2 linked regions of the Rhodospirillum rubrum ATCC 11170 genome follow. Each later gene encodes a partner of the first gene's protein in a complex. Links are inferred from orthologs where the notes say so. Each region holds a gene or a part of one and is shown on either strand. Other genes may lie near its edges.

Evidence for each region.
Region 2: the proteins of tsaD (region 1) and tsaE are in contact, whole or in part, in a crystal structure (PDB 6N9A), measured with the Thermotoga maritima proteins. The link is inferred for Rhodospirillum rubrum ATCC 11170 from one-to-one orthologs. Residues at the interface, in WP_004082750.1 of Thermotoga maritima: Cys10, Asp11, Arg49, His50, Leu82, Gly84, Gly135, Gly136, Glu154, Thr155, Leu156, Asp157, Asp158, Ser159, Glu162, Asp165, Lys166, Arg169, Leu170, Tyr175, Lys213, Thr214, Leu217, Tyr218, Gln221, Arg222, Asn324; in WP_004082108.1 of Thermotoga maritima: Leu37, Gly38, Lys46, Lys57, Val59, Lys60, Ser61, Thr63, Phe64, Thr65, Leu66, Met67, Val69, Pro71, Tyr82, Arg83, Leu84, Asp86, Asp88, Phe89, Asp93, Ile128, Asp130, Glu131, Arg134.

Annotation. Positions count from the first base shown.
Region 1 is NC_007643.1:4,101,150-4,116,409, forward strand. Bases 12,273-15,260 are described here. They hold tsaD (tRNA (adenosine(37)-N6)-threonylcarbamoyltransferase complex transferase subunit TsaD), read left to right. Parts: upstream 12,273-13,216; coding sequence 13,217-14,305; downstream 14,306-15,260. Other genes in these bases: hemC (hydroxymethylbilane synthase), read right to left, coding at 12,273-13,161; RRU_RS18445 (DUF29 domain-containing protein), read left to right, coding at 14,369-14,812; RRU_RS18450 (NAD(P)H-dependent glycerol-3-phosphate dehydrogenase), read left to right, coding at 14,879-15,260. Outside these bases: RRU_RS18390 (sensor domain-containing protein), read right to left, coding at 1-1,177; RRU_RS18395 (ABC transporter ATP-binding protein), read right to left, coding at 1,317-3,134; RRU_RS18400 (hypothetical protein), read left to right, coding at 3,331-4,380; RRU_RS18405 (methyl-accepting chemotaxis protein), read right to left, coding at 4,477-6,168; RRU_RS18415 (D-glycero-alpha-D-manno-heptose-1,7-bisphosphate 7-phosphatase), read left to right, coding at 7,113-7,694; RRU_RS18420 (rhomboid family intramembrane serine protease), read right to left, coding at 7,797-8,555; RRU_RS18425 (heme biosynthesis protein HemY), read right to left, coding at 8,651-9,952; RRU_RS18430 (uroporphyrinogen-III synthase), read right to left, coding at 9,957-12,161; more of hemC, read right to left, coding at 12,196-12,272.
Region 2 is NC_007643.1:3,954,812-3,969,786, reverse strand. What follows is about bases 7,504-10,206. They hold tsaE (tRNA (adenosine(37)-N6)-threonylcarbamoyltransferase complex ATPase subunit type 1 TsaE), read left to right. Parts: upstream 7,504-8,457; coding sequence 8,458-8,955; downstream 8,956-10,206. Other genes in these bases: RRU_RS17755 (nucleotidyltransferase family protein), read left to right, coding at 10,073-10,206; RRU_RS17760 (aminoglycoside phosphotransferase family protein), read left to right, coding at 8,952-10,034; RRU_RS17770 (NAD(P)/FAD-dependent oxidoreductase), read right to left, coding at 7,504-8,334. Outside these bases: ptsP (phosphoenolpyruvate--protein phosphotransferase), read left to right, coding at 1-772; ahcY (adenosylhomocysteinase), read left to right, coding at 882-2,285; RRU_RS17790 (PAS domain-containing sensor histidine kinase), read left to right, coding at 2,484-4,889; RRU_RS17785 (IS110-like element ISRhru3 family transposase), read left to right, coding at 5,059-6,090; RRU_RS17780 (PadR family transcriptional regulator), read left to right, coding at 6,460-7,074; RRU_RS17775 (hypothetical protein), read left to right, coding at 7,089-7,271; more of RRU_RS17770, read right to left, coding at 7,297-7,503; more of RRU_RS17755, read left to right, coding at 10,207-10,834; double-strand break repair protein AddB, read left to right, coding at 10,899-13,955; double-strand break repair helicase AddA, read left to right, coding at 13,952-14,975. UniProt on the Escherichia coli protein: Required for the formation of a threonylcarbamoyl group on adenosine at position 37 (t(6)A37) in tRNAs that read codons beginning with adenine.

The sequences.
Region 1 (15,260 bases):
TTTGCAGCCGGGCGCGGGTGGCGGCCAGGGCCCCCTCGGTCTCCTTGCGCTGGGTGATGTCGCGGATGACGGCGATGAAGATCCGCCGCCCCTCGGTGCGCACCTCGGACAGCGCCAGTTCCAGGGCGAAGGTGGTGCCATCCCGGCGGCGACCGGTCAATTCGCGGGGTCCGGCGCCGATCAGGGCGCCGTCGCCGGTCTCCCTATAGCGCAGCATATGTCTGGTATGCTGGCGCCGATCGGCCTCGGCCATCAGGATTTCAACCCGCCGCCCGATCAACTCGCCGCGATCGGCATAGCCGAAAAACGTGCCGACGGCGGCATTGGCCGATTCGATCACCCCCTGCTCGTTGATGGTGACGATGCCGTCGGCGGCACGATCCATGATCATTTCAAGCCACAGTTCGGCCCGTTTGCGTTCGGTGACATCGACCAGCACGCCGTCCCACAGGATGTCGCCATTGGCCATCGCCCGCGGTTGGGAGGCGCCCGACAACCATTTCACGGCGCCCTCACGGGTAATGGCGCGGAATTCCTCCGAACAGATGGCCAGGGTTTGCGCCGACTGGCGCAGTCGGCGCAGATAGCTTTCGCGATCGGCCCAATGGATGGCGTTCAGACAGCCATCAAGGGCCACGCTCATCTCCGCGGGGTGGTAACCAAGAACGGCATGAACGCCGCTCGACAGGAAGGGATAGGACAACGACCCATCGCGATGGGCCACCCGCTGGAAAATGATCCCGGGCATGCTGGCGGCGAAGCCCCCCAGGCGTTCCTCGGTCTCCAGCCAACTGTCCGCCCTGGGCGACAGATCGCGGATGACGATCGTCGCCAAAGGCCGCCCATGGTCGCCGGTGACGGAGAATCCGGCATGGAGGGCAAGGGGAGGGAGTCCGGGCCGGCGAAGCAGCCGTCCGCCGCCGGGGGCGGGGGGCAGGGCGTCGACCTTTGCCGAGAGGTTTGACGCCATCGCCTCGGCGAAATCCCCGCCGAAAACCACGTCGAGCGAGCGGCCGATCAGATCGTCGCGCCGCCGGTCAAACACCCGCTCGGCGGCGCCGTTAACCACCAGGATTCCGCCGTCGGCATCAAGGGCGATCAAGGCTTCGGATACGGCTTCCGCCGCCGCCGACAAAGTACTGACGATACCGGGCAAGGGGGCGACACCAGAGGTCATGGGGATCCGGTCACACTTGTCGCAGACGGGAACTTGTCCACCAAAAGCGGCGGTTCTTAAGCATTACACGTCTCAGGATAGGCGATGGCGGAAACGGAATCGATGGGTATTTTAGGCTTTTGCCGCTGTCTCGCCGCCTTTAGGCCCCCAGGCGATTGGCGGCGTGAAGACGGGCATAGAGTCCGTCTTTGGCAAGCAGTCCGGCATGATCGCCCGATTCGACCACGGCGCCCTCGGCCATGACATGAATGACGTCGGCCCCGGCGATGGTGCTTAGGCGATGGGCGATGATCAGACAGGTCCGCCCGGCCATCAGCGCCGCCAGCGCGCTCTGCACCAGCCGCTCCGATTCCGTATCGAGGGCGGCGGTCGGTTCGTCAAGCAGCAGGATCGGCGCGTCCTTGAGAAAGGCCCGGGCGATGCAAAGCCGCTGGCGTTGCCCCCCCGACAACCGAACGCCCTGTTCGCCCAGCCGGGTGTCATAGCCATCGGGCAGGGCGGCGATGAAGTCATGGGCGGCGGCGCGGCGGGCGGCGCGTTCGACCTCCTCGGCGCTGGCCTCGGGGCGGCCATAGGCGATATTGGCGCGCACGGTGTCGTCAAAAACCACCACGTCCTGGCTGACCAGACCGATCCTCGCCCACAGCGAGGCGAAGCTTACCGCGCGCACGTCCTGGCCATCGATCAGCACCCGGCCGCGCTGGGGATCATGCAGGCGGGGGATCAGGTTCATCAGCGTCGACTTGCCCGCGCCCGAGGGACCGACCAAAGCCACCACCGTTCCGGCCTCCAGGGTCAGATCGACGCCGCGCAGCGCCGGCGGAGCGGCGGCCGGGCCGGAAGCGTCATCCCCCAGTTCCGGCCCCGGCCCGCCGTCATAGGCGAAGGTCACATCGTCAAAGCGCACGGTTCCCGGACCCGGGCGCAGCGGCGGCGCCCCGGGCGCTTCGGCCACCGCCGGCTTGAGATCGAGCAGGTGGTACATGCGGTCGGCCGCCGCCAAGCCTTCTTGCAAGATGGTGTGCAGATTGGCCAGGCGCTTGGCCGGCTGATAGGCCAGCATCACCGCGCCAAGGAAGGCGGTCAGATCGCCCGGCGTCACCTCGCCGGCCAGAACGCGGGCGCCGCCGTAATAGAGCGCCGCCCCCGCCGCCAGACCGACCACCCCTTCCATGATCGGGGTGACCAAGGCGCGGGTCCATTCGGCCTTGAAGCTTTGGGTCTGCACGGCGGCGATCAGCCGGTGGACGCGGGCGCGCTCCATCTCCTCGGCGCCATAGATCTTGACCATGCGGATACCGCGCAGGGTTTGGGTCAATTGGGCGTTGAGCGAGCCGAGATCGCGCTGGGTTCGCCCGGCGATGCGGCGGATGCGCCGGCCCAGCCTTGCCACCGGCCAAATCGCCAGCGGCAAGGCGATATAGGCCAGCAGCGCCATCTGCCAATCGACCCAGAAGGTATAGGCGACCAGACCGATCAGGGTCATCAGATCGCGGCCCAGGCTGGTCAGGCCGTTGGAAACCGCCAGACGCAGCAGATGCAGATCGACGGTGAAACGGGCGGCCAGGGCGCTGGCCGAATGGGCCAGGAAGAACCCCAGGTCCATTTCGGACAAATGCCGGTAAAGCCGGTTGCGGGCGTCGGACACCGCCGCCAACCCGGCCTTGGCCACCAGCACGACACTAAAGAAGTTCGATACCGCCTTGACGGCGAAAGCCAGCAGAATGCCAAGACCGATGCCCCACAGGGCCTGGGGATCGCTGCCAACGACGATGCCGTCGATCGCCGGCTTGAGCATATGGGCGACGGCGACGGTGGCGGCGGCCAGCACCAGCATCCACATCACCGCCAGGGCGATGGTGCCAAGGTGCGGGCGCACGAAATCCCTGGCCAGCCGGCCGAGAAGCCGGCCGCCGGATGTGGGTTTCAACGGGTCGAGAACGGAGGGGAGCGCCACGTTTCCTGGGAGTCCGAGGGCAAATCGGTCGCGACCTTAGCAGGGCGCGCCCCCCCAAGTCCAGCGATGGGCCCGCCTTGTCGATCGCGATACCGTTTGGATCCGGCCCCTCGGCTATTTTTGACCAAGACAGAAGGATAGGGGCTCGCTACACTGAAACCAAAGAGCGGGTGGCTTGCGGAGGCCTATTGGAGAGATGATCGTGGAGGAGCGCAAGCTGACGCCGATTGAGGACAGCGATATGGATTCGCTGTTCGTTCTTCCTTTGCACCTGATTCCGCTCGAAACCCCGGCGCTCTCGCGGGCGCGGATGATCAAGAACACCCGCCTGCGCAGCGTGGTCGAGATGTTCGAGGATTCCTCGACCGGCAGCGGTCAGGTCGAGGTCAATGATCTGCCCCGGCTGTTTGGCTGGGACCCCGACAAGGGCATCCACCCCGATCTGGCGGTGCTGCGCAAGCTGGCCGGGCTGGAAAGCTATGATGTCTTTTCGCTGCGCATCCTGTTGCGCGAGCATGGCATCGCCGTCAGCCAGCAAGACGCCCTCAAGCTCTCCGATGAAAAGAACAAAGAGCTTACCAGCTATATGACAAAATTCACCTATCCGTTGATCATGCAGATCTACGGCGACGAGAATCTGGTCATCAATGATTTCGACGACGTCATCAAGCTGTTTCGCGACCCCGACCTGCGCAAGGCCAAGCAACGCCTGCAGCAGATGGCCGACAAGCTGGGCATCAGCATGCTTGAGGTCCCGAAGTTCCTCGAGGATTACGGCGACATCTTCTTGTCGCTGTCCTATTACCGCAACTGCCTGGACCGGTTGGCGCCGCTGCTGGAAACCTTCATCAGCGCCATGTACGAGATTCGCGGCAATTACCAGCTTCGCCAGGACCCCAATCTGGTCAAAAGCATCATCATGATGGAAAGCACCATCAACGAGCTGTCTTCGGCGATCACCGGACGCTTCGAGAATTTCGACCGCTCGACCAAGCAGATGTGGGACGAAATCTCCGCCCAGCGCTTCCAGAAGGTCAAACAGCTGATCGAGAACTACCATACCACCATCGGCGGCGTGCTCTGCGGCCTGACGGTGAAGATGAACGCCTGGATCCGCCTGTTCCCCAAGGAAACCTCGGGCGGCCCGGTCAAGCGGGCCGAATTCATCATGAGCGAGATGCGCCAGGGCCTGGAAAACATCCGCCATATCGAAGACAGCGCCCCGATGCTCGCCCAATTGAGCTGACCACCGGCTTGGCCGGGAGGGCGCGGCGGCGGGGCTCTTCCCTTATAGGAAAGAGCCCTTTTGCGTTTGTGCCGCCCAAGACCGCGGGCGAGGACCTCAGGCCGATCGCACACCGTCCAAAAAGCTGGCGACGACGTCCTTGAGACTGGCGGTTTCCTTTTCCAAGGCCTGAGCCGCGGACAGCACCCGCCCCGACGCCGCGCCGGTTTCCCTGGAGGTCTGGGTCATGCCGGCGTTATTGGCCGAAATCTCCTGGGTTCCCTGGGCCGCCTGCTGGGCATTTCGGGCGATTTCGCCCGTCGCCGCCGATTGTTCCTCGACCGCGGCGGCGATCCCCGTTGAAATCTCGTTGATTTCGCCGATGCGGGTTGAAATGCCGTTAATGGCGGTCACCGCTTCCTGGGTGGCCGACTGGACACTGCCGATCTGGGCGGTAATTCCCTCGGTGGCTTTGGCCGTTTGATTGGCCAGGGATTTCACCTCGCCGGCGACCACGGCGAAGCCTTTCCCGGCGTCGCCGGCGCGGGCCGCCTCGATCGTGGCGTTCAGCGCCAGAAGATTGGTCTGGCTGGCGATATCATTGATCAGGCCGATGACGTCACCGATCTTGAGCGAGCTGTCGGCCAGACTAAGAACGATCTTGTTGGTCCGTTCCGCCTCTTCGGAGGCCGCCTTCGATGTCGCGCTCGAGCGTTCGACCTGACGACCGATCTCGACGATGGCATTGGAAAGCTCCTCGGCGGCGCTGGCCACGGTTTGAACATTGGTCGAGGCCTGTTCCGATGCCGCAGCCACGGTCGTGGCCTGTTGGCTAGCCCGTTCCGAATTGCTCTGCATCGTCTGGGCGGTGGCGTTGAGTTCGGTGAGAGCCCCCTCAACCAGCGTCAGCAGGTTTGATATTTTACCGTCGAAATTCGTCGTCAGCGTTTCGATAGTTTGGGCGCGCGCCGTGCGGGCGGCCTGCTCCTTGCGCTGATCCTCCGCCAAACGGTCGGCGCGGATGGCGTTCTCCTTGAACACCTGAACGGCTTCAGCCATGGCGCCGATTTCGTCGCGGCGCCCCCTTGCCGGAATATCGATGCTCTTGTCGCCCTCGGCCAAGCGCTTCATCGCCTCGGTCATCGCCGACACCGGCTTGGCGATCGCCGATCGTAAAATCAAACCCGCTAGCACGGCGATTATGGTGGCGAAGGTCAAGACGAAATAAGTGACGATCTTGGCCGTTTCATAGCTGTCGTCTTGCCGCTGGTTCGCGGCTTTCATTCCCTCGGCGTTCAGTTGGACAAGACTATCCAGGACCGTTTGCATTTTTCCAATAATCACATAGCTTTCGCCCAAGAGAACGGTATTTACTTGGCTTGCATCGCCTTTTTTAGCAAATTCTCGGGCCTTATCGCTTTCTTGAAAGAATGGCTGGAGATATGAAACGAATTCATTATAAATATCAGCTTCTCTTTTACTAGCAAGATACTTCAAATGATTTTTAGAAATTTCCGACAACACCACACGAGTCTTGGTAAGCATCTTATCGGCTCGATCACTTTGATCTGGTGTTCTTGCCGCAGCCAAGGTTTGTTCCCAACGCCGGTATTCAATCAGGGTTTTTTCGATATTATCCAAGCTGGTAATCGTGAGGTGCCAATTATCCGTTATATCGGCTGTTGCATCATCCATATCATTCATCAAGTAAAGCGATATCACGCCACTGAACAAAAATATGAAAATGAGCGTAAAAAACGCACCGGCCAGTTTCATGGGGATTTTTATATTATTGATAACGGACATCATCACGCTTCTCCTTACCCTATAAAGATCATGCACGAACGCCCTTAACCCACCCTCTGGAAACGCGGACAGGCTTTCTCCTTGCCTCCGCGGAGCGGAAACCCCAACCGAAGCCTAACCGAGCACCCGCTGATACGGGGGTCACCACCGGCCCGAACACGACCCTCGCTTTAAGCGAGCCCCTCTTCCTAACAAAGAAATAGGCGGTGAAATTTATACGGTTAGTCGCTGGAAAGATGACAAACCATGAATTTATCTTTAAAAAAGAAAAAACTCTCTTTATTGGAGAATAAACATTCTATATTCCAAGAAAACCATGACGATAAAAGCTTAGAGAATTTTTTGGTTTTGTATTTTTCAAAAAATACTATTGCCAAAAATCCCAAAACAGTTAACTTTCTCTGAAAGAGAAACAAATCTATGCTTTGATTAACTTAGAATGGAAGACTAGCATGGATTCCATAAAAAGCGAGCCCAATGTATAGGGACGCATACTTTTTGTTGGGTTCGGTTGTTTTTGAAAAAATACACACTAATAGGTGTATTTTTCACCGGGGTTTCTCGGCTCTAGCCCTTGCTTCCCTTGAAGCGTTGGCGCTGCCATTCGCAGGCAAGAGGCACCCACCCCCTGGTCCTCTTTGCAAACCGTCGTCGCGCTTTTTGCCAACCAACGACGAAGGGCCCTTCCCTGTGGGGAAGAGCCCTTTGTTTTTGCTTAGGAAACTGGTGCCGTGAAAGGGATTTGAACCCCCGACCTACTGATTACGAATCAGTTGCTCTACCCCTGAGCTACCACGGCTTTGGGACGGCGGACATTAATCCCTCCAATCCGCCCGTGCAAGAGGGGGAACGCGGTTTTTTATCGCCCCGTTGCCCGACGATCGCCCGCCTCCTACACTTAAGAACGCGCGCCCCCCTCTCGCCCCCTTTTCCGGAGACCTCCGCCGATGCCCCAGACCCGCCCCCGGGTGGTCTTGCTTGACCGCGACGGAACGCTCAACGAGGAGGTTCATTATCTGGCCCGCCCCGATCAGTTGGTGCTGATTCCCGGCGCCGTCGCCGGATTGCGCCGGCTTCGCGACCTGGGACTGACCCTGGTGGTGGTCACCAATCAGTCGGGTCTGGAGCGCGGCTATTTCTCGAACGCCGATCTCGAGGCCATTCACCGCCGACTGATCGACATGCTGGCCGCCGAGGGCATCGTTCTGGCCGGGATCTTCGTTTGTCCCCACGGTCCCGATAGCGACTGCGAGTGCCGCAAGCCGAAACCCGGGCTGGTCGACGCGGCGCGCCACGCCCTGGGTTTCGATCCGGCCGAGGCCTTCATGATCGGCGACAAGCAGTCCGACCTGGACCTGGGGCTTGCCGTCGGCGCCCTGCCGATCCTGGTGCGCACCGGCTATGGCCTGGAAACCGAAAGCGCGGGAGCGGCCGGGGCGGCGTTCGTCGCCAGCGATCTGCTTCAAGCCTCGGCCTTCATCGCCGGCCGGCTGGAGCGCGAAAAACCCCGAGGCACCGCCGCCCCCTAAAACGGTGAACGGGGACTCTGGCCCCCGCTCTAAGATGCTGATCGTCACGCAAATCGCCGTCGCCCTCTGGGTCAGAGGGCTCGGTGATTTGTTCTCATCGGCCTATCCCCAGGGACCGCGTCGCGGCGGTTTGGGGGGCGGCGACCCGCTTGGCGGCAGGCGGCTGCGCCGGCGTTTGGCCGGCAAGGCGGCGCGGAGAGGCTGGAACAGCGCCACCCCCCGGCGGCGGAAGGGGACCAGCAGCGCCATGCCGGCGATAAAGCCGCCGATATGGGCCCAAAAGGCCACGCCTTGGTCCGCCGCGCCGAAGGCCGAGGCCAATTGCATCAGGAACCACAGGCCAAGCAGGACGACGGCGGGCAGGCGCAAGGGCAGGACGACGGCCCAGACCAATACCCGCGCCCGCGGATGGAGCAGGATATAGGCACCCATCACCCCGGAGATTGCCCCCGAGGCACCGACCATCGGCACCGTCGATGAACTATCGATCAGCGCATGGGTCAGGGCGGCGATCAGCCCGCAGACCGCGTAAAACGCCAGAAAGCGCAGATGACCCAGGGCGTCTTCGACATTATTGCCAAAGACCCACAAGAACAGCATGTTGCCCAGCAGATGCTGCCAGCCGCCATGCAGGGTCATGCTGGTCAACAGCGTGATCCAGGCCGGAAGGTCGAAGGGCCGGGGGATGCCAAGGCCGTGAAAAAGATCGGCGGGAATCGCCCCGAACATCAGCACGAAGGCCCGCGCCGCCCGCGGCGGCAGACCGCTCTGATAGACGAAGACGGCGAGGCATAAAACAATCAGGCCGATGGTGACCACCGGCCTGATCGTTGTCGGATTATCATCGTGCAGCGGCAGCATCGGCCCGTTTCCTTGCCCTTAGGGGGAGGGAACCATCACCCGCGGGCGTCCCCTTCTCCCTTGGGGAAGGGAGAAGGGGAGAGGAGCCAAGCCGATCAGCTCGCCAGGGCGAGATCGCGTCCGCCGCTCGCCTTGCGTTCGGCGGCGGCGATCGTCCCGAAGGGCGAGCAGGCGGATTCGAGCACGGCCAGGGCGGTCACGCCGTCCTCCTCGACCTCCGGTCCGGCTTCCAGGGCCCGGCGCAGCCATTGGTTGGCGGCCGTGACATCGCCCTTTTCGCCTTCTTCCAGCCGCGCCATCAGGCGGCAGATGGTCGCCGAGGGCACGTCGCGCAGCAGCGGCTCCAGCGACTGCCGGGCTTCCCCCCACAACTGGGCATCGAGGGCCGCTTCGGCGAAGACCCGCCGGCTCATCGGATGCTCGGGATTGGCGCCGGTCAGTTCCTGGGCGTGGCGGACGATCTTGAGCGAATCCTCGCCCGTCCACAGCGCCAGATAGGCCTGGGCCAGAGACGGATGGGGATGCTTGGCCCACAGCGCGATCAGCAGCTGGGCGGCCTTGCGCTGGCGTCCGGTCGCCGCCAATTGGCGGGCAGCGATCAGGGTGGCTTCGCGCGAGGTCGGATCAAGCTCGACCGCCTGCTGGGACAGCCGCAGGGCGTCACCGCCGCGACCGGGCAGTTCGGCGTCGCGGGCCTGGACGGTCAGCAGGGCGGCCTTGACCACCTTGGCATCGTCGCCGGGCTTGAGAACGCCATTCCCCGCCTTGGCGAGGGTCGATTCGGCATCGGCCCACTGGCGGCGCAACAGCTGCAGACGGAACAACGTCGCCGTCGCCCAGGGGGCATCGACGCCGGTCGCCACCGCCTCGCGGACGATGGCATAGGCCTTGTCGAGATCACCGCGCGTCAGGGCGAGATCAAGCAGGCCGCGCCGGCCGCTGGCCTGGGTGCGGGGATTTTCCAGCATCAGACCGTACGCTTTTTCGGCGACGTCGGTTTCCCCGGCGGCGGCGGCCGTATCGGCGGTCAACTGCTGGGTTCCGGCGGCGCCGGGCAACAGACGCTCGGCGTCCTTGAGCAGCTTGCGCGCCAGATGGACGTCACCCCCACGGGCGGCGGCGATGCCTTCGCCCACCGCCAGACTGCCGCGCCGCAGCTTCTTCTCGTTGCGACGACGACGCCACCACTGGGGGATCCCCAGAATGCCGCCGAAGAAGCGCGAGAAGAACAGCAGCAGGCCGATCAGCACCACCAACGTGATCAGCAGCACCATGATCGAGGTTTCGATATGCCACCCCAGCCAGTTCAGGGCGACGATGCCGGGGTGCTCGGCGATCCAAACCGCCCCGATCACCAGAAGTCCCGCAAGCAGGACGAACAACAGGATGCGGAGCATGGGCTTACCCTTCCGTGCCCGGAGTGGCCGGCTCGGTGGCGTTCACCGCGCCGATGCGGGCGAGGGCCTGGGCCGTCAGATCCGACAGCGCGGCTTCGGCCGTCAGCTTGTCCTCGGCCGCCTGCAGCCAGGGCGAAGCGGCCTCGGCGGCGGCCCCGTCCAGACCCTTGAGCGCCGCGACGGCGCCGGCCAGATCGTTTTCGAGAACCAGACGCTCGGCTTCGGCGAGAATGGCCAAGGGCCCTTCGGCGCCGGTGCCCGCGCCCTGATCGACGCGACGGACGGTGACGACGCTGGTCAAGGCCGCAAAGGTCCGCTCAAGCCAAGTATCGCCTTCGGGCGACAGCACGGCCTGGGAAATGGCGCGCGACACGTCGTCGAAGCGGGCGGCGAGGGCGGCGCGGGTGGAAACGCCGGTGGTGGCCAGCGGGGTCAGCGTCTCGATGCCGGGGGCGACATCGGCGCCGTCCTGAACGATGGCGTGAACGCTGCGCAGCTCATCGTCGAAGGCTTCACCCTGGTTGGCCGCCTCGCGCAGCTGGCCAACGGCCAGCAGCAGGGCGAGCGCCGTGTTGCGCCGGGTATTGGCCTGACGGGCGATGCCCTCGACCTCGGTCAGCCGGCCGGCCAAGGCCAGCACGGTGGACGGGGCGACCTGATCGTTCTTGACCTCGGCCAGCTTCTTGTCGAGATCGGCGACCTTGGCGTCAAAGCCGCTGACGCTGTCCTTGGTGGCCTGGAGATCGCCCTGCAGGGCGCTGACCGCGCCGCTGTCAACGCTGGCGCCACCGCTGACCGGCGCCGGAGCGGGCTGGCCGTCAAGGCCGGAAATACGGGCTTCCAGGCTGTTGATGCGGTCGGCGATATCGGCCGGAACGCCGGGGGCCTGGGAGACCTGGGCCCGCAGATCGGCGACGGCGCTTTCGACCGAGGCCAGACGGCCGCCCAAATCATCGACCGAGCCCTTGAGGGCGGCGACTTCCGGGCTGACCGGAGCGCCGGGCAGTTCGGGCAGGTAAACCCGCACGACCTCGGGAACCTCGTTCCGCCACCAGGGGTAGGATCCAGCGGCCCCGGCGGCCACGAGCAGCAGCAAGACGAAATAGGTCAGGGCGTGGCTTTTCTTGGGGGGCTCTTCCTCGGCCTCGGCCTCGGAGGCGCCGGCCTCGCCCGCCGATCCGCCATAGGCGGCATCGGTTTCGTCGGTCTCGACCACGGCCTTCGAGCCACCCCAAGGCTGGCTTTCCGTCTCGACCCGCTCCCCAGCCTGATCCGCCGAGGTTCCCGCCGCGACGGCCGGTTCAACCACGGGCCCGGAGGACGGAGCCCCCGCCGCCACTACGCTGTCGCCGGCCCGTATTTCGGCCGCCTTATCCTCGGGACGGTCCCCATCCTCGGGACGATCTTCTTTGGATCCAGTGGTCATGACCAGGGGTCCCCCTTCTTTGGTCGATTCCAGGTGTTCTGCACGGACCGCGGCGGCTGGCGATCTTCCGACCGAGAGGTCGGCGTCGAACAAGCCGAGAAGCGCGTCCTGAGTCGGTTCGGCCGCCACCCGGACGGCCCCGAGCGGGAGCCCCTCCAAGGCGTCGGCGACGGCCGGGCTGAGCGCGTAGACGGTGACATCGGTCATCGCCGAAAGCAGATCCGCCTTATGGACCAACCCGGCGAAGGTCCTGGCGGTGCGTGGAGAAAACAGGAAAACCGCCGGCATCGATCGTTCGACGAAAGCGGTTTTCAACTCTTTGGAAAAAGCCGCGGCCGGCCGCGCCTCGTAAAGGCGCTCCCGGCGAACGGTAAACCCGTGGGCGCCCAGGCTGCCCGCCAGATCGCCGGCGACGTTGGTTCCCGAGATGTGAACCAGCGGTCCGGCGTCGGGACTGGCCTGGGCGAGGATCAGCGAGGCCAGAGCCCGCACATCGCCCCCCGCGATGCGCACGTCGGGAAAGCCATAGGCCGAGGCCACCGTGCCGGTGGTCTCGCCAACGGCATAGACCGGCAGCCGCCGCAGGGCATTGCGATCGGCGAAGGCGCGAACGCCGTTGGCGCTGGTGAAAACCAGCGCCTGGGCGTCCGTCAGATCAAGGCCGGGAGCCGCGGCCGGCAGAATGATCAGTAAGGGTTCAAGAAAAACGTCGGCACCCCGCGCGCGCAAGAGCGCGCCGATGCGATCGGCGTCTTCCAAAGGACGTGTAATAAGTGCGCGCATGCCCGGGCCGGTCCGCCTTGAGCCGTTGACACTGTCACAAAGCGCCGACCTGGAAGAACCCCGGGCCGGCTTTCGCAAGAAGCTCCGCCCCGGCATCGTCCCCAAGGGCGATTCCGTCGGCGGCAAGACCTTCCCGCGTGGTTTGGTGAATCACCTTACCATCGGTACGGATGATCATGCCACGGAAGAACACCGTTCCGCTAGGGTCCTCCACGCGTTTTAGGCGAGCCAGCCCACCGATCGGCGTCCGGCAACTGCCATCGAGCCGGGTCAGGAAGGCCCGTTCGATCTCAACGCAAAGTTGGGTGGCCCGGTGATTGAGCGGGGCCAGCCAGCGATGGGCGGTCTCGTCGCCGGCGCGACAGGTGACGCCGACGGCGCCCTGGGCGACGGCGGGCAGCATCTCGTCGATCTCGAGCACCGAGCTGGCCTTATCGGCCATGCCCAGGCGGTTGAGGCCGGCGATGGCCAGCATGGTGGCATCGGCCTCGCCGCGGGCGAGTTTGTCCAGCCGGGTCTGGACATTGCCGCGGAAGGATATCACCTTGATGTCGGGACGCATGGCCAGGATCTGGGCACCGCGCCGCAGGGAGGCGGTACCGACCACCGACCCTTCGGGCAGATCGGCCAGCCGGGCGTGATCGCGGCCGAGGAAGGCGTCGCGCACATCCTCGCGTTCCAGCATACAGGGCAGAACGATGCCATCGGGCAGATAGGTCGGCACGTCCTTCATGGAATGGACGGCGATATCGATGGTGCCGGCAAGCATGGCATCATCGATTTCGCGGGTGAACAGGCCCTTGCCGCCAAGCTCGGACAGCGGCCGATCAAGGATGGCGTCGCCGGTTGTCTTGATGACTTCGATGGTCACGGCCCCGGGCTCGCCGAGGTCGGGATTGGCCGCGATCAGCAGATCACGGACCTGATGGGTCTGGGCAAGCGCCAGGGGACTCCCCCGCGTGCCGATTCTGAGTTTGGATTTCTCTATAGCGGTCATCATGCTGCTTGTTGTAAGGGCTTGGATCGCCGTTTGAAAGAGGCAAGTGTAAGAGGCAATGAGCATGCCCTTTCGCGTTCTCGGAATCGAGACAAGTTGTGACGAAACCGCCGCCGCGGTGGTCGAACCGGCCGCCGACGGGCGCGGTGGGCGAATTATGGCCGAAGCACTCCTCTCCCAGGTTGAGGAGCACCGCCCCTATGGCGGGGTCGTGCCCGAAATCGCCGCGCGCTCACACCTTGACCACGTGGACTCCCTGGTGATCCGCGCCCTTGGCGAGGCCGGGCTGACGGTTCACGACATCGACGCCGTCGCCGCCACCGGCGGACCCGGGCTGATCGGCGGGGTGATCGTCGGCGTGATGACGGCCAAGGCCATCGCCCAGGTGGCGGGCAAGCCGTTCATCGCCGTCAACCATCTGGAAGGCCACGCCCTGACCGTGCGGATGACCGCCGGCATCGATTTCCCCTATCTGCTGCTTCTGGCCTCGGGCGGGCATTGCCAGCTTCTGGCGGTCGAGGGGGTGGGGCGGGCCAAGCGCCTGGGCACCACCATCGACGACGCCGCCGGCGAGGCCTTCGACAAGGTGGCCAAGATGCTGGGCCTGGGTTATCCGGGCGGACCGGCGGTGGAGCGGGCGGCCCGGCGCGGCGATCCCCGGCGCTTTCGCCTGCCGCGCCCCCTGCTCGACCGCCCGGGCTGCGACCTGTCTTTCTCGGGGCTGAAGACCGCCGTGCGCCAGACCGTGGAAAAGCTGCCGCCCGGGCCGTTGAGCGAGGGCGATATCGCCGATCTCTGCGCCAGTTTCCAGGCCGCCGTCGCCGACTGTCTGGCCGACCGCTGCCGGGTGGCCGCCGGGATCTTCAGCGCCCGCCATGGCCGTGGCCGGCCGCTGGTGGTGGCCGGCGGCGTGGCGGCCAACGCCAGCTTGCGCGCCGCCCTGACCGAGGTCGCCCGCCAAGCCGATATGACCTTCGTCGCCCCGCCCTTGGCGCTGTGCACCGACAACGCGGCGATGATCGCCTGGGTCGGCGTCGAGCGCCTGCGCCTGGGGCTGGTCGACACCATGGACTTCAAACCCCGCCCGCGCTGGCCGCTCGACCCCGACGCGCCCAAGGCGGCCGGAGCCGGAGGCGTAAAAGCTTAATAACATGCCGGAGGCGTGAAGGCGTAAAGACGCGCCGGAGGCGGGGAAGGGAAGGAGGCGGCGATGGTCAAGCCCGGTTTATACGAACGGGATTTCTATGCCTGGACTCGGGAACAGGCGGCCTTGCTTCGCTCCGGACAGCTTTCCAGCGCCGATATCGACCATATCGCCGAGGAAATCGAAAGCATGGGACGGGCCGAGAAGCGCGAACTGGTCGCCCGTCTGGCGGTCTTGTTGCTCCATTTGCTAAAATGGCAGTTTCAGCCGACGCACCGGGGGGCCTCCTGGCGGCTCTCGATCGCCAATACCCGCGATGAGCTTGCCGATCTTTTGGCGGACAATCCCAGCCTGACCGCCCAGATCGACGCCGCCGTTGGGTCGGCCTATCGCCGCGCCCGGCGTCAGGCCGCCGCCGAGACGGGCTATGGCGAAAGCGCCTTCCCCGACCTATGCCCCTATCGGCTGGCGGAGATGATGGACGGCGATTTCTGGCCCGACCAAAGCTAGATCAAACTCCGCCGACCGCGCGTCCCGCTTGCGGGACCCGGGGCAAATGGGTGATAACCCCGGGTCATGAACCAGATCATCGATCATATCGCCGTCATCGGCGGCGGCGCCTGGGGCACCGCGCTTGCCCAGACCTCGCGGCGCGCCGGCCGGCGGGTAACCTTGTGGGCCCGCGAGCCCGAGGTCGCCCGGGCGATCAACGCCACCCACGAGAACCCGGACTTCCTGCCCGGCGTCAGCCTTGATCCCGGCCTTCACGCCACCGCCGATCTGGCCGAGGCCCTGCGCGGCGCCGAGGCCGTGCTGGTGGTCTGCCCGGCCCAGGCCCTGCGCCCGGTGCTGACCACCGCCCGCCCGCTCTGGCCGGGGCGGGCGCCGATGGTGATCTGCGCCAAGGGCGTCGAGCAGGGAAGCGGGGCGCGGATGTCGGAAGTGGCCACCGCCGTTC
Region 2 (14,975 bases), 150 kb from region 1 along the record:
CGGTCGGCCGGTCACCGTGCGCACGCTCGATGTCGGCGGCGACAAGTTGAGCGATGCCCTGGGCCTGCGCGACTGCGCCAATCCGGCGCTTGGCCTGCGCGCCATCCGCCTGTCGCTCAGCCGCCCCGAATTGCTCGAGATCCAGCTCGCCGCCATCTTGCGGGCCGGCGTCCACGGGCCGGTGCGTATTTTGCTGCCGATGATCAGCACGGTCGAGGAGCTTGACGCGGTGCGGGAGATCCACGCCAAGGTGGTGGCGCGGCTGCGCCAGCGCGGCGTTCCCTTGCCCGAGCCCCTGCCGCCGCTTGGCGTGATGATCGAGGTTCCGGGCGCGGCGCTGTCGGCCGACGCCCTGGCGTGGCGCTGCGATTTCTTCGCCATCGGCACCAACGACCTGACCCAATACACCCTGGCCATCGACCGCTCCGACGAATCGGTCGCCCATCTTTACAACCCCCTGCATCCCGCCGTGCTGCGGCTGATCCAATTCACCGTGGAAGCCGCCGAGCGCGCCGGCATTCCGGTCTCGGTCTGTGGCGAGATGGCCGGCGATCCGCGGCTGGCGGCGGTTCTGGTCGGCCTGGGCGTGACCGAGTTGTCGATGTCGGCGGCCAATATCCCGCGGGTCAAACAAAACATCCGCCGGCTGTCGATGATCGATGTCGCCCGCCAGATCCAGGCGATCATGGCGATCAACGACGCGCCGCGAATCGCCGCCCTGGCCGATGCCCTGCTGATCGAAAGCGACCGCGTCAGCGAAAAATTGGCCTGAGGGAGACTTTCGCCCTCGGCTAAAATCTACTTGATAAGGATATAAAGATATCTTTATATTCCCGCCGCCGCCCTCGCATGCGGCCCCTTCCCTATTGCGGAGAGCAGCAATGAGCTTCACCGATTATGTGGTCACGGACATTTCCCTGGCGGACTGGGGTCGCAAGGAGATCGACATCGCCGAAAGCGAAATGCCCGGGCTGATGGCGACGCGGGCCGAATACGCCAAGGCCCAGCCGCTCAAGGGCGCGCGGGTCGCCGGCTCGCTGCATATGACCATCCAGACGGCGGTGCTGATCGAGACCCTGGTGGCGCTGGGCGCCGATGTCCGCTGGGCCTCGTGTAACATCTATTCGACCCAGGACCACGCCGCCGCCGCCATCGCCGCCGCCGGCATCCCGGTTTTCGCCCGCAAGGGGGAAGGCCTGGAGGATTATTGGGACTACACCCATAAGATCTTCGAATGGGCCGATGGCGGCACGCCGAACATGATCCTTGATGACGGCGGCGACGCCACCTTGCTCATCCACCTCGGCGCCCGCGCCGAAAAGGACGCTTCGCTGCTCGACAATCCGACCAGCGAAGAAGAGGAAGTGCTTTACGCCGCGATCAAGGCCCGTTTGGCGGCCAAGCCCGGCTGGTATTCCACCGTTCTCGCCGCGATCAAGGGCGTGACCGAGGAGACCACCACCGGCGTTCACCGGCTTTACGAGATGGAGAAGGCCGGGACCCTGCCGTTCCCGGCGATCAACGTCAACGACTCGGTGACCAAGTCGAAGTTCGACAACAAATACGGCTGCCGCGAATCCCTGGTCGACGGCATCCGCCGCGCCACCGACGTGATGATGGCGGGCAAGGTCGCCGTGGTCGCCGGCTATGGCGATGTCGGCAAGGGCTCGTCGGAATCGCTGCGCAGCTCCGGCTGCCGGGTGCTGGTGACCGAGGTCGATCCGATCTGCGCCCTGCAGGCGGCCATGGAGGGCTTCGAGGTGGTGACCATGGAGGACGCCGCGCCGCGCGGCGATATCTTCGTGACCACCACCGGCAATATCGACGTCATCACCCTTGATCACATGCGGGCGATGAAGGATCGGGCGATCGTTTGCAACATCGGCCATTTCGATAACGAGATCCAGGTCGCCGCCCTCAAGAACCTCACCTGGAACAACGTCAAGCCGCAGGTCGACGAGATCACCTTCCCCGATGGTCACCGCATCATCCTGCTCGCCCAGGGCCGGCTGGTGAACCTGGGGTGCGCCACCGGCCACCCCAGCTTCGTCATGAGCGCCTCGTTCACCAATCAGACCCTGGCCCAGATCGAGCTGTTCGCCAATAACGCCGATGGCAAATACGCCAACCGCGTTTACGTGCTGCCCAAGCATCTCGATGAGAAGGTGGCCCGCCTGCATCTGGAAAAGCTTGGCGTGCGCTTGTCCACCCTGTCGCCCAAGCAGGCCGCCTATATCGGCGTGACGCCCCAGGGCCCGTTCAAGGGCGAGGCCTACCGCTACTAGGACCTCATACGGCTCCGGGCCTTTTTTCGCCCGACTCCGCTTGGCTGACGGCCCCTTCCGCAAGGAAGGGGCCGTTGGCGCTTTCGCCGGCGGGGGAGATCGGCGGGGCGCCGCGCCCTCGTCCGAAGCCGCTTGCATTTTCCGTAACGCCCGGCCACGCTTCCCGCCCTTTTCCCGCTTCGGCGATGGCCCCTTCCCATGTTTTCGGACCCCTCCTTCGCCGATTCCGTTCTGCCGACCCAGATCGGAACCCTCATCGTCCTGGTCGCCGGGACGGTCGCCGTCCTGATGGGCGGGCTGGCCCTGCGCTGGCGCTCGGCTTGGCTGCGCAGCCTGGAGAGCCGCCATCAGGCCGAATACGAAGCCGAGGCCCTGCGCGAGATCCTGGCCACCGCCAGCGATGGCTATTACCTGTGGGCGCTTGACGGGCCGTTGCGTGGACGCGAGTTCTGTTCGCGCCGGCTGGCGGTGCTGTTGCGCCTGCCCTCGGGCGTCAATGCCGAGCTGAAGGAAATCATCGGCGTTTTCGCCGAAGGCGACGCCCAGGCCCTCGAAGGCATGATCGCCGTGCTGCGCCGCGAGGGCCGGGGCTTCGTTCTTGACCTTTTGCTCGCCGCCAGCGGTCGGCGGGTGCGCACCGTCGGCATCCGCGCCAACGCCGGCGACGGCCACGCCCTGGCCGATCTGCTGTGGATGCGCGACGTGACCGAGGAAACCCGGGTTGGCGATGTGCAAGGCCGCCGCGCCCAGGCCCTGCAGGCCGAACGCGACCGCCTGCGCGCCGTGGTCGACGCCCTGCCGGCGCCGATCTGGACCCGCGACGACAGTCTGGCCATTGGCGATGGCAATACGGCGCTGGCCCGGGCCCTTGACCTGGGGTCGGCCGGCGATGCCTTGACGGCGCGCCGCGAACTCGCCCCCGGGGCCACCGGTCAGGAAATGCGCGCCCTGGCGGCGCGTAGCCGGGCGGCCGGACGCCCGGCCCGCGCCCGCTTCCACGCCGTGCTCGACGGCGAGCGCAAGCTGCTGGAAATCACCGAGACGCCCTTGTCCGAGGGACCCTTGCGCGGTCACACGGTTGGCATCGCCCAGGACATCACGCCGATCGAAGAGGTTGAAAGCCGCCTGGAGCGCGAGACCGAGGCCCATGCCGAGGTGCTTGAGCGCCTGGGCTCGGCCATCGCCATCTTCGGCGGCGATACCCGCTTGTCGTTCCACAACGCCGCCTTCGCCAGCCTGTGGGGGCTCGAGTCCGATTGGCTCAACGGCGAGCCGTCCTATGGCGATTTCCTTGAACGCCAGCGCGAAAACCGCCGCCTGCCCGAGGTCGCCGATTTCCCGGCCTATAAGGCCGGCGAACTGGGCTATTTCACCAAGCTTCTGCGCCCGCGCGAAGACATCTTGCACCTGCCCGACGGCGCCACTCTGCGCCGGGTGATCGCCCCCCATCCGCTGGGCGGGCTGATCACCACCTTCGAGGATGTCACCGACAGTCTGGCCCTGGAACGCTCCTACAACCAGCTGACCGCCGTGCAGCGCGAGACCATCGACCACCTGCACGAGGCGGTCGCCGTCTTTGGCGCCAATGGCCGGCTGCGCCTGTCCAATCCGGCCTTCTCCCAGCTGTGGAGCGGCGCCGGTACCGACAGCGAGCCCCAGGCCGCCGCCCTGCTTGACGACATGGAGGCGGCGATGATCGCCGATGGCGCCTGGGAAACCTTCCGCCGCCGGCTCTGCGTTCGCGACGAAAGCGCCGGTCCGCGCAACGGCCGGCTGGTGCGCCGCGACGGCCGCCATCTTGATTACGCCACCGTGCCGCTGCCCGATGGCGGGTTGTTGCTGTCGATCCTCGACATCACCGACCGGGTGCGGGTGGAACAGGCCTTGAGCGAACGCACCGAGGCCCTGCGCGCCGCCGATATGATGAAAAGCGAATTCATCGCCAATGTGTCTTATGAATTGCGCACGCCGCTGACCACCATCTCGGGCTTTTCCGAGATCCTGTCGGGGGCCTATTACGGCGAGCTCAATACCCGTCAGCGCGAATACGCCGAGGTGATCACCGAAACCTCGCGCCAAGTGGTGCGGTTGATCGACGAGATCACCGATCTGGTCAGCATGCAGGCCGGCAAGCTGGCCCTGGAACTTGACGCCTTCGACATCCACGCCGCCCTGGCCGCCGTGCTGGCCCTGGGCCGCGAATCGGCGCGGCGCCGGGGCGTCACCTTGAATTTCGACTGCCCGCCCGATGCCGGCTGGATGGTCGCTGACGAAACCCGCATCAAGCAGATCCTCTTCCACCTGATGTCGAACGCCATCACCGGCACCGACGCCGGCGGTCAGGTGACCCTGGCCGTGCAACGCGAGGACACCCCCGACGGCGGCACCATGGTGTTCACCGTCGCCGATACCGGACGCGGCATGGACGAGATCTTGCAAACCCGCGCCTTTGAAAGCTTCGCCAAGGGCCCGCGCGCCGATGGCGCCGGCCTGGGGCTGGCCCTGGTGCGCCGCTTCGTCGAACTCCACGGCGGCGCCGTCGATTTGGTCAGCGTGCCCGGCGAAGGCACCACCGTCACCGTCCGCATCCCCACCTCGGGCTGAGGGCGGCGGCGTGAAGCGGCGGCGGCCGCCGCCCTCCTTTTAAAAGGGGTCAGATGCGGTAATGGGCCTTGGCCAGGAGTCTAGCCAGGCAAGGTGGCCATCCCCGAAGATGGTGTTGAAGAACCACGGGGTCCGAAGCGATCGGCCCCAAGCATCGACGGGGATAGCCATGGACTACTATGCCGGCATCGACGTTTCATTGGAACTGAGCAGCGTGTGCATCGTGAACCAGGATGGCAAGATCTTTCGGGAAGTGAAGGTGGCGAGCGATCCGGAAGCGCTGATTGGCCTGTTCGGCGGGCTTGGTGTGACGCTGAGCCGGATCGGCCTGGAAGCCGGACCGTTATCGCAGTGGCTGCACGCCGGACTGACGGCTGGCGGATACGATGTGGTTCTTTTGGAAACCCGTCATGTCAAAGCCGGACTGTCGGCGATGACGGTGAAGACCGACCGCAAGGATGCGCGTGGCATCGCCCATTTGCTGCGGATGGGGTGGTTCCGTCCGGTGCATTGCAAAACCAACTCGGCCCAGGAAATCCGGGTGCTGCTGGTGGGGCGCAAGCTTCTGCAAAGCAAGATGGGAGACCTCGAGCAAGGCATTCGCGGCCTGCTGCGCGGCTTCGGCCTCAAAGTCGGGGTCATTAGCAAGGGGCGGTTCGCCGCCCGCATCCGCGAATTGGTGGCCGGGCAAGCCATGTTGGAAACGGTCGCCGAGCCGATGCTGCGCGCCCGCGATGCCTTGCGTGCGGAATTCACCCTTCTGCATCGCCAGATTTTGGCGATTGTGCGAAGGGACGACCTCTGCCGCCGCCTGATGACGGTGCCGGGCGTCGGCCCCCTGGTGGCGCTTACCTTCAAAAGCGGGATTGATGATCCCAGTCGCTTTACCTCGTCAAAGACGGTCGGCGCCCATTTCGGGTTGACCCCGAAGAAATATCAATCGGGCGAAACCGACATTACCGGAGGCATCACCCGCACCGGCGATGCCATGGTACGGATGGCGCTCTATGAGGCGGCGCAGGTGCTGCTAACCAGATCCCAGCGCTTCTCAAGCTTGAAGCGCTGGGCCTTGGAGGTCGCCAAGCGACGCGGCATGAAGCGGGCCAAGGTGGCCCTGGCCCGCAAGTTGGCCACGGTGCTCCATCGCATGTGGATCGATGGCAGCGACTTCCGTTGGGGGAAGGAGATCACCTCGGCGTAAAAGGAAATAGCTTTCAGGTGGGACTGAACGGTTCCGCCTTCCGAGGTCCCGTCGCCGGGACGCGGAGTCCGTTGAAGCCGCAAAGGGAGTTGTGCCCTGGAGCACGCGGGTCAGATCGGCTCACGGATTCCCTCTGATAGCATGGTGTGGCGGCCACGTGCCGACCACGGACGGAAGCGTGAGACGGCGACGAGACAACTCTCGGGGGTTGACACCAGAAGGCCCATTACGGAAGACCCCCTTTTCTCCGCGCCCCGCTAACTTCCCCGCCCCTTCCCCGCGAAAAAATCTCCCCGTCGGCCTTGCATCAGACTGTGTTTCGATATATCTATAATTTCGTTATATCGAAACACTATCGAGGACATCACTATGAGACATCTTTTCACCCATCCCCTGGGCCAACGCTTTGGCCGGGGGCCGATCGGGCGGGCTTTTGAGGGGTTGGCCCGGCATGGCCATGGCTTTGGCCATGGCGGCGAGGGCGGGCATCGCGGCGGTGGGCGGGGCGGACGGGGCGGCTCGATGGGGCGCTTCTTTGATCACGGCGATCTGCGCTTCGTCATTCTCGGCCTGATTGCCGACAAGCCCAGCCATGGCTATGAACTGATCAAAGCCATCGAAGACCGGGTCGGCGGCGCCTATAGCCCAAGCCCCGGGGTGATCTACCCCACCCTGACCCTGCTTGACGAATTGGGTTATGTGACGGTCAGCACCGAAACCGGCCCGCGCAAGCTTTATGCGATCACCGATGAGGGCTTGGCCTTCCTCGAGGCCAATCGTGATACCGTCACCGCGGTTTTCGCCCGCATGGACGAGGCCGGCGAACGCCGGGGCGGCGGGACGGCGCCGCAGATCGTCCGCGCCATAGAAAACCTCAAGCTGACCGTTCGCCTGCGCTTGGATCGCGGGCCGCTGTCCGAAGCCGAGACTGAGACCATCGCCAAGGCCCTGGACGACGCGGCGGCGACCATCGAACGGAGCTGAAGGGACACGGCGCGATGGAAACACCCGACGAGATCACCGCGCTCCGGACCCTGCTGGCCGAAGCGCTTGATCGCCTTGCCGGCCCGCCGCCGCCCGCCGCCGAAGCCGCCCCGGCGACGGCGAGCTTTCGCTGGCGCCAAAACCGCCGGGGCCCCTGGCGCAGCGAGGGGGACGACGGCTCGGCCGCCGGCCCTTGAGCGACGCCCCCCTTAAGCGCCGCCGTTACGCGGGAATGCCGGGTACGCCAGTCGTGGTCGAATGCTCGAAATGCAGGGCCTCGCCGGGGCGGCAGTCATGGAAGGCGTTGTGGGCGGCGGCCGAGGCTTCGGCGAAACCGGTCAAGATCAGCTTGAGCTTGCCCGGATAGCTCGCCACATCGCCCACCGCATAGATCCCCGGGCGGGCGGTGCGGCAGGTCGCCTGGGTCACCGGGATGGTCTGGCGCTCCACCCCCAGGCCCCACTCGGCGATCGGCCCCAGATTGGCCGCCAGCCCGAAGAAGGGCAGCAGAACATCGGCGTCCAGCTGGCGCTCCGCGCCATCGAGATCGGCCACGGTCACCGACTCCAAACGCCCCTCGGTGCCGCCAAGCGCCTTCAACTGATACGGAATGACCAGATCGATCTTGCCCTCGGCCGCCAGTTGGTCAAGGCGGGCGGCGCTTTCCGGGGCGCAGCGGAATTTGGGGCGGCGATGGACGACATGAACCCGCTCGGCCACATCCGAGAGCGAGATCGCCCAATCCACCGCCGAATCGCCGCCGCCGGCGATCACCACCTTGCGGCCACGGAAGGCCTCGCGTTTGGACACCATATAAAAGACGCTGGTGCCTTCGAAGGCTTCCAGCCGATCAAGCGGCGGCCGGTTGGGACCAAAGGCCCCGGCCCCGGCGGCGATGATCACCGCCGCCGCTTCGAGCACCACGCCGCGCGAGGTGGTCAGGCGCCACGCCGCCGGCTCGGCGCCCGCCACCGCCTCCAGGGCGATCACCTGCTGAGAAAGGTGGAACTCGGGCGTGAACGGCGCGACTTGTTCAAGCAGGCGGTCGATCAACTCGCCGGCCGGAATCGAGGGAAACCCCGGAACGTCGTAGATCGGCTTTTCGGGATAAAGCGCCGTCAACTGGCCGCCCGGCGCCTCCAGCGCATCGACCACATGGCAGCGCAGCTTCAGCATGCCACATTGGAAGACCGCCGAAAGCCCGACCGGGCCGGCGCCGATGACGACGACATCGGTACGAAGGGGAGTGCTCTGCGACATGGCGGGAAATCCGGCTGGGGGGAGGAAAAAACCATCGGCCGAGGTGTACGGCGAGCGACCCCACCGGCGCAAGCCCGCAGCGATCCGTTGCGGGCCGGCGGTTGGGCGAGTAAAACCGCCCCCATGAGCGAGCTGAGCCTTTTCCTGCCCGACCCCTCCGCCACCGATCGCCTGGGCGCCGCCCTGGCGCGGCTGGTGCGGGGCGGCGATGTTCTGGCACTGATCGGCGATCTGGGGGCGGGTAAATCCGCCCTGGCTCGCGCCCTGATCCGCGCCCTGACCACGCCCGACGAAGAGGTGCCCAGCCCGACCTTCACCCTGGTCCAGACCTATGATCCGGCCGATGGGGCGAAGCCGATGATCTGGCATTTCGATCTGTATCGCCTGGACGACCCCGAGGAGGCCCTGGCCCTGGCCATCGAGGACGCCTTCGCCGAAGGCATCAGCCTGATCGAATGGCCCGACCGCTTGGGCGCCCTGCTGCCCGCCGATCGCCTGGATATCCGCCTTGGCCCGGACGCCAGCGGAGCGGGGCGGATCGCCACTTTGAGCGAACGCGGCCGATGGGCCGGACGCTTGCCCGCCGAACCCGCCTTTTTTCTGGATCCGCCGCCGCGATGACCTCCCTTATACCGCTTCGTTCCCCCGCCCCTTCCGCCCCCGGCCTTTCCGCCAGCGACCGCGCCGCCGCCCTGGAGCGGTTGCTGGCCGCCAGCGGCTGGGATAAGGCCGGGCGCCGCCTGCTGGCCGGGGATGCCAGCTTCCGCCGCTATGACCGCCTGACGCGCGATAGCGGCGCAACCGCCGTGCTGATGGACGCGCCGCCGCCGCTGGAAGATGTCCGCCCCTTCCTTGGCATCGCCCGCCACCTCACAAACCTTGGCTTCTCGGCCCCCGAGGTGCTGGCCGCCGACGAGACCGCCGGCTTCGTGCTGCTTGAAGACCTCGGCGAGGGCACCTATACCCGCCTGCTCGGCCAGGGCCACGACGAGACGGCCCTTTATGCCCTGGCGATCGATGTTCTGGCCGAGCTTCACACCAAAACCCGGGCGCGGGGCCTGCCCGCCGACCTGCCGGCCTATGACGACGCCAGGATGCTGGCCGAACCGCTGCTGTTCGCCCAATGGACCGTGCCGGCGTTGCTGGGCCAAGCCCTGGACGGCGCGACGCTCGAGGCCTTCCGCTGCCATCTGGCCGAGGTTCTGCCGGTGGCGCGTGGGGTTGACCAAACGCTGGTCCTGCGTGATTTCCATGTGGACAACCTGCTGCTGCTGCCCGGGCGGACGGGACAAGCGCGTTGCGGTCTGCTGGATTTCCAAGACGCGGTGGCCGGGCCGCTGACCTATGATCTGATGAGCCTGCTTGAGGACGCCCGCCGCGATATCGATCCTACGTTGATGACGGCGATGACCGGGCGTTATCTCGACCATTTCCCTGGGCTTGACCGCGAGGCCTTCGCCGCCAGTTGGGCGGTGCTCGCCGCCTTGCGCCATCTCAAGGTCATCGGCATCTTCACCCGCCTTGCCCATCGCGATGGCAAACCCGGCTATCTGGTCCATATTCCCCGGCTGTGGCGGCTGCTCGAGCGCTCCCTGGCCCATCCGGCCCTGGCCCCGCTCGCCCGGTGGCTTGATCACGCCGTTCCCAAGGACGCGCGCCGCGTGCCCGATCCCCACCCGCTTTCCCGCCCGCTCGCCTGAGGGCGCGGGCTTTTTTAAGATAACGAAGGTACCTCAAGATGGCAGCCGATCCGGCTTCTGCCCCCGTTCTCCTCCATCCCCGACGCGCCATGGTCCTGGCCGCCGGTCTTGGCCTGCGCATGCGTCCGCTGACCGAAACCATGCCCAAGCCGCTGGTGGCGATCCACGACAAGCCGCTGATCGACTGGGCCCTTGACCATCTGGCCACCGCCGGGGTCGAGGAGGCGGTGGTCAACCTCCACCACCTGCCCGAAATGCTCGAAGCCCATCTGCAAGGCCGAGCCACGCCGCGCATCCACTTCAGCGACGAGACCGGTCAGCGCCTGGAAACCGGCGGCGGCGTGCGCAAGGCCCTGCCCCATCTGGGCGACGACCCTTTCTATGTGCTGAATTCCGATGTTCTGTGGCTGAACGGCACCATTCCGGCCCTTGACCGGCTGGCCGCCGCCTGGGACCCCGAGACCATGGACGCCTTGCTGCTGCTCCATCCGCTGGCCGCCGCCCATGGCTATGAGGGCCTGGGCGATTTCGACCTTGATCCCTTGGGTCGGCCGACGCGCCGCGCCGAGATGCACATGGCGCCGTTCATTTTCACCGGCGTGCAGATCCTCCACCCCCGGCTGTTTGACGATGCGCCCGAGGGCCCGTTCTCGCTGAACGTCCTTTATGACCGGGCGCTGTCGGAAGACCGGCTGGCCGCCATCGTTCACGATGGGGAATGGTACCATGTCGGTACCCCCCAGGCCCTGGTCCATACCGAAACCATCCTGGGTCAGCACAGCTCGATGAGCGACCAGTAACATCCTGGGCGGGTGGCCGACGCGGCGCGCCTCTGCTATCGTTCGCCCCCGCCCAGGAGATCCCATGCGCCCCGACGCCGTCCAAACCATTCCCGCCGGACTGCCCTTCCTCGACACCCTGGCGGCGGGCATCGTGGACCGACTGGGCGACCGGACGGCCGATCCGCTGGCCGCCACCCGCGTCACCGTGCTGTTGCCGACGCGGCGCGCCTGCCGGGCCCTGCGCGAGGCCTTCCTGAGGATCGAGGGCGGCAAGGCCGCCCTGCTGCCGCGCATCCTGCCTTTGGGCGATCTTGAAGAAGACGAATCGGCCGGGGCCGGACTGGCCGATGGCGCTCTCCGCCCAACCCTCGACTTCGCGCCGCCCATCGCGCCGCTCGAACGTCAGGTGCTGCTGGCGCGGCTGATCCTCGCCCGCGATAGCGCCAAGGCCACGGCGGGCGGCGATAGCGCCATGACCCCGGCCCAGGCGCTGCGCCTCGCCCAGGATCTGGCCGGGCTGCTCGATCTGGCGCAGACCGAACACATCGACCTGTCCACCGTCGCCGCCCTGGTTCCCCAAACCTCGCCGCTGGCCGAGCACTGGCAACTCACCCTTGATTTCCTCGCCCTGCTGACCTCGGTTTGGCCGGGATTGCTGGCCGCCCACCACGCCCTTGATCCCGCCGACCATCGCAACAAGGTGCTCGACGCCCAAGCCGCCGCCTGGGCCGCCCATCCGCCGGCCGGCCCGGTGATCGCCGCCGGCTCCACCGGATCGGTCCCGGCCACCGCCGCCCTGCTCGCCACCATCGCCCATCTGCCCCAGGGGCTGGTGGTGTTGCCCGGCCTTGACATCGGGCTTGATGACGAAAGCTGGGAGGCCTTGGAAGACAGCCATCCCCAGGCCGGCATGAAACGCCTGCTCGACACCCTGGGCCTGTCGCGCCAGGCCGTGAGGTTTTTTTCCGAAACCCCGCCCCGGGGCGCGATCGCCGCGCCACCGGCCCGTGCGCTTTTGGTGCGCGAGGCCCTGCGCCCGGCCGCCACCACCGATCGCTGGCGACGGCTGCGCGAGAGCGGTCCCTCGGGCGGGGAGGCCTTCGCCCGGGCACTTGACGGGGTCACCCTGGTGCGCGCCGCCGGCCCGCGCGAGGAAGCCGCCGCCATCGCCGTGATGATGCGCGGCGCCTTGGAAACCCCTGGGCGCACCGCCGCCCTGATCACCCCCGATCGCGCCCTGGCCCGCCGGGTCGCCGCCGCCCTTGGCCGCTGGGGATTGCGCGTCGATGACAGCGCCGGCCGGCCGCTGTCGCAAACCCCCGTCGGCGCCTTCCTGCGGCTGGCCGCCCAGGCGGTGGCCGATGGCCTGGGGCCGGTCGCCCTGTTGTCGCTGCTTCAGCATCCCTTGGCGGCTGGCGGCGAGGATCCGGTGGTCTTTCGCGCCCGCCTGCGCCTGCTCGACCGCGAGGTCCTGCGCGGCCCGCGTCCCGACCCCGGGGTGGCTGGGCTCGCTCAGGCGATCAAGGCCGCCGATGATCCGGACATGGAGCGCCACCTTGGCGGTTGGCTGGAGCGGCTTGAAGCTTTGGCCGGGCCGTTCTGCACCCTGATGGACAGCGACGAGCCGGTCGACGTCGCCGCGCTCATCGATGCCCATATGCGCTTTTGCGAAGGGCTGGCCGAGGCCCGCGAGGGTGGCGTGGAAAAGCCCGGCGCCACCCGGCTGTGGGCTGGTGACGATGGCGAGGCCGCCGCCCTGCTTGGCGCCGATCTGACCGAAGCCGCCCCCTCGCTGGGCGCCATCGCGCCCCGCCACTACCCGGCCCTGCTTGATGCCCTGATGGACGGGCGGGCGGTGCGGCCCAAGCGCGATCTTCATTCGCGGCTGTTCCTGTGGGGACCGCTGGAAGCCCGCTTGCAGCGCGCCGATCTGCTGATCCTGGGCGGGCTGAACGAGGGCGGTTGGCCGGCCGCCGTCGATACCGGCCCGTGGATGAGCCGGCCGATGCTCGATCAGATCGGCCTGCCCCAGCCCGAGCGCCGCATCGGCTTAGCCGCCCACGACGTTTCCCAGGCGCTCTGCGCCCCCGAGGTGGCGATCACCCGGGCCCTGCGCGTCGAGGGCACGCCGACCGTGCCTTCGCGCTGGCTGACCCGCCTTGACGCGGTGATCGGCGCCACCGGATTGGACAAGGAGTGGGCGAAGGCCCGCCAGCGCGGCGACCGCCTGCTCGCCCTGGCCCGCAGCCTGGAACAGCCCCAGGGTGAACGCAAACCCTGCCCCGCCCCCGAGCCGCGCCCGCCGCTGGCCGACCGGCCGCGCCGGCTGTCGGTCACCCGCATCGAAACCTGGATGCGCGACCCTTACGCCCTCTATGCCCAGTTCATCCTGGGGCTGAGCGAGCTTGATCCCCTGGAGGCCGACCCCGGGGTGTCCGATTACGGCACCCTGGTCCACGGCGCCCTTGAGGATTTCGTCGGCCTTTATCCCAAGGACCTGCCCGGCGACCCCGAGGCCGAGATCATTCGCCTGGGAACCCTGCGTTTCGCCCCGCATATGACGCGGCCGGGCGTGCGCGCCTTCTGGTGGCCGCGCTTCCTGCGCATCGCGCATTGGATCGCCGAGCGTGAGATCGAACGCCGCCCCGAGATCCTTGAGGTCTTCGCCGAACGCCGCGCCGAAATGACCCTGACCGGTCCGGCCGGCCCCTTCATCCTGACCGCCAAGGCCGATCGCATCGATCTGCGCCGCGATGGCACCCTGGCGGTGATCGACTATAAAACCGGCATGCTGCCCTCGAAAAAGGAAGTCGAGTCGGGGTTGTCGCCGCAGTTGCCCCTGGAAGCGCTTCTCGCCTCGCGAGGCTGCTTTCCTGGCATTGCCGGCAAGCCGGTCAGCGATCTTGGCTTCTGGAAGCTGCGCGGCGATCGCCTGGGCGGCGAGATACGCCAGGCCGCCGATGATCCCGAGGGGGTGGCCGAAGCGGCCCATAAGGGCTTGAGCGATCTGATCACCGCCTTTGATAATCCCGACACCCCCTATTTCGCCCGCCCCCATCCCGACCACGCCCCGCGCTTCAATCCCTATCAGCATCTGGCCCGGGTCAAGGAATGGGCCGAGAAAGGCGACGCCGAATGACCCGCCCGCCGTCGGAGCCCGCCCCCCTCCTCGCCGAGGCCGATCCCCTCGATCCGGCCAAGCCACAGCGCCGCGCCGCCGATCCCCTGGCTTCGGCCTGGGTGGCGGCGAGCGCGGGCACGGGCAAGACCAAGGTGCTGACCGATCGCGTGCTGCGCCTGCTGCTGGCCGGTACCCCGCCGCAGCGCCTGCTGTGCCTGACCTTCACCAAGGCGGCGGCGGCGGAAATGGCCAACCGGGTGTCGGCCGTGCTCGCCGGCTGGGCCACCCTGCCCGAAGAGGCCTTGCGCGGCCGCCTTGCCAGTCTGCTGGGGAGCCTGCCCGAGGGCGAAGAGGCCATCGAAGCCCTAAGCGGCCGGGCGCGGCGGCTGTTCGCCCAGGTGCTGGATTGCCCGGGCGGCTTGCGCATCCAGACCATCCATGGCTTTTGCCAAACCCTGCTGCGCCGTTTCCCGCTGGAAGCCGGGGTGGCGCCGCATTTCGAGGTGCTCGACGACCGCGAGGCCCAGGCCCTGCACCAAAGCGCCCGCGACGCCGTGCTGCGGGCGGCGCGCCAAGCCGAGGACGGCGAGGGCGGCGATCCGGCCCTGGCCGCCGCCCTGGCGGTGGTCACCGGCCATCTGTCGGAAAGCCGCTTCGACGAGGTGATGGCGGCCCTGGGCGGGCAGCGCGGCCGGCTGCTGGCCGCGCTCGACCATTTTGGCGGCGCCGAAGCCTTGGGCAAGGCGATTCGCGATAGCCTGGGGCTGGCGGCCGACGATACCCCCGAAACCGTTCTGGCCGACGGCTGCGCCGAGGGCGCTTTCGATGGGCCGTCGTTACGCGCCGCCGCCGCCGCCCTGATCGCGGGCGGCAAGACCGATCAGGAACGCGGCCTGCGCATCGCCGCTTTTGTCAGCGAAACCGATCCGGCGATCCGAGAAGGGCTGTTTTGGACCTATATCGGCGCCTTTTTGACCAAAACCGACGAAAAACCGGTCAAGACACTGTGCACCAAGCCGGTGGAAAAGGCCCATCCCG